DNA from 3 places in the Variovorax sp. J22R115 genome. Region 2 is predicted to be linked to each of the others. Evidence: predicted binding sites of a transcription regulator. Region 2 holds the regulator's gene; each other region holds the start of a gene.
What was found. Region 2 encodes sigma-54, which starts transcription at its own class of promoters, with help from an activator protein. Its sites were predicted from a motif close to TGGCANGNAANCTGCTTT; they were not measured.

Region 1: a site for sigma-54 is predicted at 1,360-1,377, ahead of hmpA (NO-inducible flavohemoprotein). Genes of this name have one in related genera too.
Region 3: a site for sigma-54 is predicted at 1,146-1,163, ahead of glnA (type I glutamate--ammonia ligase). Genes of this name have one in related genera too.

The regions. Positions count from the first base shown of each region.
Region 1 covers NZ_JASZYM010000002.1:154,728-156,992, reverse strand. Annotated here, with positions in the region: gene QTI04_RS03665 (oxaloacetate decarboxylase) at 1-114, shown strand, start outside; gene hmpA (NO-inducible flavohemoprotein) at 127-1,320, opposite strand; gene norR (nitric oxide reductase transcriptional regulator NorR) at 1,471-2,265, shown strand, end outside.
Region 2 covers NZ_JASZYM010000010.1:106,443-108,707, reverse strand. Annotated here, with positions in the region: gene lptB (LPS export ABC transporter ATP-binding protein) at 1-507, shown strand, start outside; gene QTI04_RS18715 (RNA polymerase factor sigma-54) at 539-2,125, shown strand; gene QTI04_RS18710 (phospholipase D family protein) at 2,139-2,265, shown strand, end outside.
Region 3 covers NZ_JASZYM010000009.1:164,961-167,225, reverse strand. Annotated here, with positions in the region: gene QTI04_RS17485 (EI24 domain-containing protein) at 1-265, shown strand, start outside; gene QTI04_RS17480 (molybdopterin-binding protein) at 262-1,062, shown strand; gene glnA (type I glutamate--ammonia ligase) at 1,210-2,265, shown strand, end outside.

The DNA of each region.
Region 1 (2,265 bases), on a different contig from region 2:
GCGTGGGGCGGCTTCATGCGGGCCGCGCGCGAGATAGCGGAGAACGGCCGCTTCGGGTTTGCCGAAGCGGCGCGGGGCGACGAGTTGAATGCGTTCTTCCGCCGCACCGATTGAGCGTCGCCGCGCTCACTCCAGCGCAGCGGCCGGTCCGAAGAACTCGTAGCGCACCTGCTGGTCCGGCACGCCGAGCGTCCGCAGCGCCGTCTTCACTTGCCGCATGAACGGCTTCGGGCCGAGGAAGTACGCGTCGACGTCGCGCGTCGTGGCCGGCAGCCATTGGGCGAGCTTCTGCGCGTCGAGCCGGCCGACCGCGTGCGGCGCGTCGGCATCGCCCGGCGCTTCGGGCGCCTCGTCGTAGCAGTAGAAGCGTTCGAGCTGGGGATGCTTCTGTGCCAGCGCGTCGATGGCATGGCGGAACGCGTGGACGCCGCGTGCGCGCGCGCAATGGATGAAGTGCACCACGCGCGAGGTCTTCAGCGCGGCTTCGAGCATCGCCAGCGTCGGCGTAATGCCCACGCCACCGCTGATCAGCACCAGCGGCCGGTCGCTCTCTGCGAGCGTGAATGCGCCCGAGGGCGGGAACAGTTCGATCGTGCTGCCCACTTGCACCTGGTCGTGCAGGTGATTGGAAGCGAGTCCGCCTTGCTCCCGTTTCACGCTGATACGGTAGGTCCGGCCGTTCGGTGCGGCCGAGAGCGAATAGTTGCGGCGGATGTCCTGGCCATCGAAGACCAGGCGCAGGCTGATGTACTGGCCGGGCTCGAAGTCGAGCACGGGCTGGCCGTCGACCGGCGCGAAATAGAAGGAAGTGATCTCGTCGCTTTCGACTTCCTTGCGCACGACCTTGAAGTCCCGCCCGCCGCGCCAGCCGCCGGGCGCTGCGGCCTTCGCGTCGTAGGCTTGCTTCTCGGCGCCGATCAAGATGTCGGCAAGCTGTCCGTACGCGGCGGCCCAGGCCTCGATGACCTCGTCCGTTGCGATCTGCGGGCCGAGCACTTCGCGGATCGCGCGCAGCAGGCAGGCGCCGACGATCGGGTAGTGCTCCGGCTGCACCTGCAGGGCGACGTGCTTGTTGACGATCTGGGTCGCCAGGTCGCCCAGCGCTTCGAGCCGGTCGATGTTGCGCGCGTACATGAGCACGCCGTTCGCGAGCGCGCGGGGCTGATCGCCGCTCGCCTGGTTGGCCTGATTGAAGAGCGGGCGGACTTCGGGGTGCTCGCCCAGCATGATGGCGTAGAAGTGCGTCGTGAGGGCTTCACCACCTGTTTCGAGCAGGGGCACGGTGGCGGTGATGATGGCCTTTTGGGAGACGGACAGCATGAAGGAGTCTTTCGATTGTGGGAGGGTGATGGCTTCTTCATTGCAATCCCCGTTCCAGCCTGGTGTTCCCGGTGAATCAAAGACTTGGGCGCCAACGATGTCTTGTTGACACGCATAGGATACCGTCATGTCGACACGAACAGAGTCAATATGACAACGCATCCCTTGCTCCAGGCCATCATCCCGCTGGTGGCCGACATCGCGCGCGAACTGCCCAGCGCCGAACGCTATCGCCGCCTGCTGGAGGCGTTGCGGGTGCTGCTCCCTTGCGACGCGGCGGCGCTGCTGCGCCTCGATGACGGTTGGCTGTTGCCGCTGGCCGTGGACGGCCTGAGCAGCGACACGCTGGGCCGTCGGTTCCGCGTCGAAGAGCATCCGCGCTTCGCCGCCCTGCTCGAAGCGGATGGCCCCTTGCGATTTCCGGCCGACAGCAGCCTGCCCGACCCCTATGACGGATTGGTCGAAGGCGTGAAGGGGCATCTGCCCGTGCACGACTGCGTGGGTTGCGTCATCCGCGTCGACGAAAAGCCATGGGGCCTTTTGACACTCGACGACCTGGCGCCGGAACGCTTCTCCCGCGTCGACCTGAAGGTGTTGCAGTCCTTCGGCAGCCTCGCCGCTGCGACGGTCAGCGTCGCGGGCCACGTCGAGCAACTCAAGACGCGCGTTCGCGACGAAAGCCTTCGCGCCGAGGGATACCGGCTGGCGGCGGCGCCGCGCGCGCGCGGACTCATCGGCCGCAGCCCTGCGATGCGGCAACTGCAGAAGGAAATCGAACTGGTCAGCGACAGCGAGTTGTCGGTGTTGATCCAGGGCGAGACCGGCGTCGGCAAGGAACTGGTCGCGGAGGCGCTGCATGCGGGCTCGTCCCGCGCCGCACGCCCCCTGATCAGCCTGAACTGCGCCGCACTGCCCGAGACGCTGGTGGAAAGCGAACTCTTCGGC
Region 2 (2,265 bases):
CTGCCGCAGGAGGCATCGATCTTCCGCAAGCTCACGGTCGAGGAGAACGTCCGCGCCGTGCTCGAACTGCAGCGCGAGCCCGATGCCGATGGACGGCCGGTGACGCTGTCGAAGCAGCGCATCGAGGAACGTCTCGCCGAACTGCTGGCCGACCTGCGCGTGGACCACCTGCGCGATTCGCCGGCGCTGTCGCTGTCCGGCGGAGAGCGACGGCGCGTCGAGATTGCCCGCGCCCTGGCCACGCAGCCGCGCTTCATCCTGCTGGACGAGCCCTTCGCGGGCATCGACCCCATCGCGGTGATCGAGATCCAGCGAATCATCAGCTTCCTGAAGGAACGCGGCATCGGTGTGCTGATCACGGACCACAACGTGCGTGAAACGCTGGGCATCTGCGATCACGCTTTCATCATCAGCGACGGGCACGTGCTGGCACAAGGCACGCCCGCGGAGATTGTCGACAACGCCGAGGTGCGCCGCGTGTACCTTGGCGAACATTTCCGCATGTGACCATGCCTAAGGCGAGGGTTTTCGGTTCTCCATGAAACAGGGTCTCTCGCTGCGCGTATCGCAGCATCTCGCGCTGACGCCTCAGCTCCAGCAGTCGATCCGGCTGCTGCAGCTTTCCACGCTCGAGCTGACCCAGGAAGTCGAGCAGATGCTCGACGACAACCCGTTCCTCGAACGCACGGCCGAAGAGGCCACGCGCGAGGAGTTCGGGCTGGAGACGGCCGATGCGCAGGTGCGCGACGACGATCGACTGGCCGAGGGCGACAGCGACTTCACGCCCGGCGCCTCGGCGTCCGTCTCCGAAGCCGCGGTCGCGACCACCAGCGACTCCGAAGTCGCCACCGCCGATACGGCCGATGGCGAGCCCGACTGGGAAGGCGACGGTTCCGTCGACCTCGCCCCCGACGACAGCGAATGGGGCGGCGACGCCCCCGCGCGCGCCAACAACCTGGGCGACGACGAGCGCACTGACGCGACCGAACTTGCGCGCAGCCAGGAATCGCTGCAGTCCTTCCTGCACCGTCAGGCGCTGGCCTTGCGCCTGAGCGAAACCGATCGCGCCGCGCTCCGCTTCCTGATCGAATCGCTCAACGACGACGGCTACCTCGAAGACTCGCTGCCCGCCCTCGCGTCCGGCCTGGCGGGCGACGACAACGACCAGTTCGATGACCTCGTGCATCACTTCCAGGTCGCGCTCGGATTGCTGCAAAGCCTGGAGCCGGCCGGCGTGGGCGCGCGCAGCCTCGGCGAATGCCTGACCATCCAGTTGCGAGCCCTGGCGCACGAGGATGAGACCGACGATGAAGCGCAGGTGCGCAAGACCGCCATCGCCATCTGCAAGCAGCCGATGGAACTGCTTGCCCGGCGCGACTTCAAGCGCCTGGCCACGCTCGCCCGCAGCAACGAGGAAGAAGTGCGCGCGGCGCTGCAGCTCATCGCGCGGCTCGAACCCAAGCCGGGTCGCCGCTTTGTCGATGTCGAGCGCAATGTGGTCGTGCCCGACGTGATCGTCACGCGTGTCGGCAACGGCACCCACACCAAGTTCCGCGTGATGCTCAACCCCGAAGTCATGCCGCGCCTGCGCGTGCACGACATCTACGCCGGTGCGCTCAAGCAGCACAAGGGCGAGGGCAGCCAGGCGCTCTCGCAGCGGCTGCAGGAGGCACGCTGGTTCATCAAGAACATCCAGCAGCGCTTCGACACCATCCTGCGCGTGTCCAACGCCATCGTCGAACGGCAGAAGAGCTTCTTCGTGCACGGCGAACTCGCCATGCGCCCGCTGGTGCTGCGCGAGATCGCTGACGAACTCGGACTGCACGAGTCGACCATCAGCCGCGTGACCACCGCCAAGTACATGGCGACGCCCTACGGCACCGTCGAACTCAAGTACTTCTTCGGCTCGGCGCTGGGCACCGAAACCGGCGGCAATGCGTCGAGCACGGCGGTGCGCGCGCTCATCAAGCAGTTCGTGAGTTCGGAAGACCTCAAGAAGCCGCTGTCCGACAGCCAGATCTCCGAGATGCTGAAGGAGCAGGGCATCGAGTGCGCGCGACGCACCGTCGCGAAGTACCGCGAAGCCTTGCGCATCGCCCCCGCCAATCTGCGCAAGGCCCTCTGAAGGGCGATTGCCGATGACAAGTCGCCCAGCCCTGTTCACGAATGGGTTGCGGCTGGGTTGGGTGTGGATCATGGCGCTGCTGCTCGCGACCGGCTGCGCGACCTTGCCGGACGAATTCGAACGCACGCCTTCCACCGCGA
Region 3 (2,265 bases), on a different contig from region 2:
CGGCGTGCTGTGCGGCTATCTCGGCGCGGCGCCGGCCATCGTCTGGGCGTCGGGTTTGCTTTTTGCGGCCGCCTTCTTTGTGCTCGTGCCCATCGCGATCTGGATCTACACGCTGGTGTTCGCGTTCTCCGCGCTGTGGTTCGCTCACTATTGCCTCGACGCACTGGCGCAACTGCGAATGCAGCGCGCCGCCGCGGCTGTTTCACCACCTGCGGTCGAGTTGGCCGATGCCAACGCTGCCGCAAGCCAATGGGGTGCCCCATGAGTCGTTCATTCGGTCTGATCGTCGTCGGCGACGAAATCCTTTCCGGCAAGCGCATCGACAAGCACATGCCCAAGGCCATTCAACTGCTCGCCGAGCGCGGCCTGGAGCTGGGATGGGCCGAGTACGTTGGAGATGTGCCGGCGCGCATTACGGCGGCGCTGGCGCGCGCTTTCGCTTCCGGCGACGTCGTGTTCTCGACCGGCGGCATCGGCGCCACGCCCGATGACCATACGCGCCAGTGCGCGGCCGCCGCCCTTGGCGTCCCGCTCGGCCTGCACCCCGAGGCCGAGGCGCTGATCCGCGAGCGAATGCAGGACACCGCGCGCGAGCAGGGGACGGTCTACGAGCCCGACCGGCCGGACAACATTCACCGCCTCAACATGGGCGTCTTTCCGCTGGGCGCAAAGATCATCCGCAACCCCTACAACAAGATCCCCGGGTTCAGCGTGGGCGACGTGCACTTCGTGCCCGGCTTCCCGGTGATGGCCTGGCCGATGATCGAATCGGTGCTCGACGAGCGCTATGCCGATCTCTTCGCCCGCGGCCGAGTCGCCGAAAGATCCGTGATCGTCTACGGTGCCATGGAGGCCACGTTGACGCCACTGATGGAGGCCATCGAGCAAGCGCATCCCGGCATCAAGGTGTTCAGCCTCCCGAGCGTCGACCATGCCGAGCATGGACGGCACATCGAACTCGGCGTCAAGGGCGACGCCGACAGAATCGGACCCGCCTACTCGCAATTGCTGGCGGGTCTGCACGCCTTTGAAGCGCGTCTCGGCCCCGAAATGGTGCGTTGAATTCGTCCGCACCAATTTGGTTACAACTCGCCTGTTTTTGGGGTCTGGCGGCGGCGCCACACCCCCCTCGGCTGCAGTGACAATGGCACAGAAACTGCATTCCGGAATACCCGTACTTCCAACCACTATCCAAACCAGGAGAACCTGATGGCAAAGACCGTCGCCGATGTACTCAAACTCGTCAAGGAAAACGAGGTCAAGTTCGTCGACTTTCGCTTCACCGACACTCGCGGCAAGGAACAGCACGTCACCGTGCCGGTTTCCGCGTTCGATGAGGACAAGTTCACTTCGGGCCACGCGTTCGATGGCTCGTCGATCGCCGGTTGGAAGGGCATCGAAGCATCGGACATGCAACTCATGCCCGACCCGAACACGGCCAACATCGACCCCTTCTTCGAAGAAACGACGCTCATCCTGACCTGTGACGTGGTTGATCCTTCGGATGGCAAGCCCTATGAGCGCGACCCGCGTTCGCTCGCCAAGCGCGCCGAGGCCTACATGAAGGCATCGGGCCTGGGCGACACCGCCTTCTTCGGACCGGAGCCCGAGTTCTTCGTGTTCGACGGCGTACGTTGGCAGAACGACATGTCCGGCTGCTCCGTGAAGATCGAATCCGAAGAAGCAGCCTGGAATACGGGCAAGGAATTCGAGCACGGGAACACGGGCCACCGGCCTGCGGTCAAGGGTGGCTACTTCCCGGTGCCGCCGGTCGACAGTTTCCAGGACATGCGATCCGAAATGTGCCTGGTGCTCGAGTCGCTCGGCATCCCGGTCGAAGTGCATCACCATGAAGTGGCCAACGCCGGCCAGATGGAACTCGGCACCAAGTTCAGCACGCTGATCCAGCGCGCCGACTGGGTCCAACTGCAGAAATACGTGATCCACAACGTGGCCCATGCCTACGGCAAGACCGCCACCTTCATGCCCAAGCCGATCGTTGGTGACAACGGCTCCGGCATGCACGTGCACCAGTCGGTCTGGAAGGACGGCAAGAACCTCTTCGCCGGCGACGGTTATGCCGGCCTGAGCGACTTCGCACTGCACTACATCGGCGGCATCATCAAGCACGCTCGCGCGCTGAACGCCATCACGAACCCCGGCACCAACAGCTACAAGCGCCTGGTCCCCGGTTTCGAAGCCCCGGTGAAGCTGGCCTACTCGGCCAAGAACCGCTCGGCATCGATCCGCATTCCGTTCGTGGCG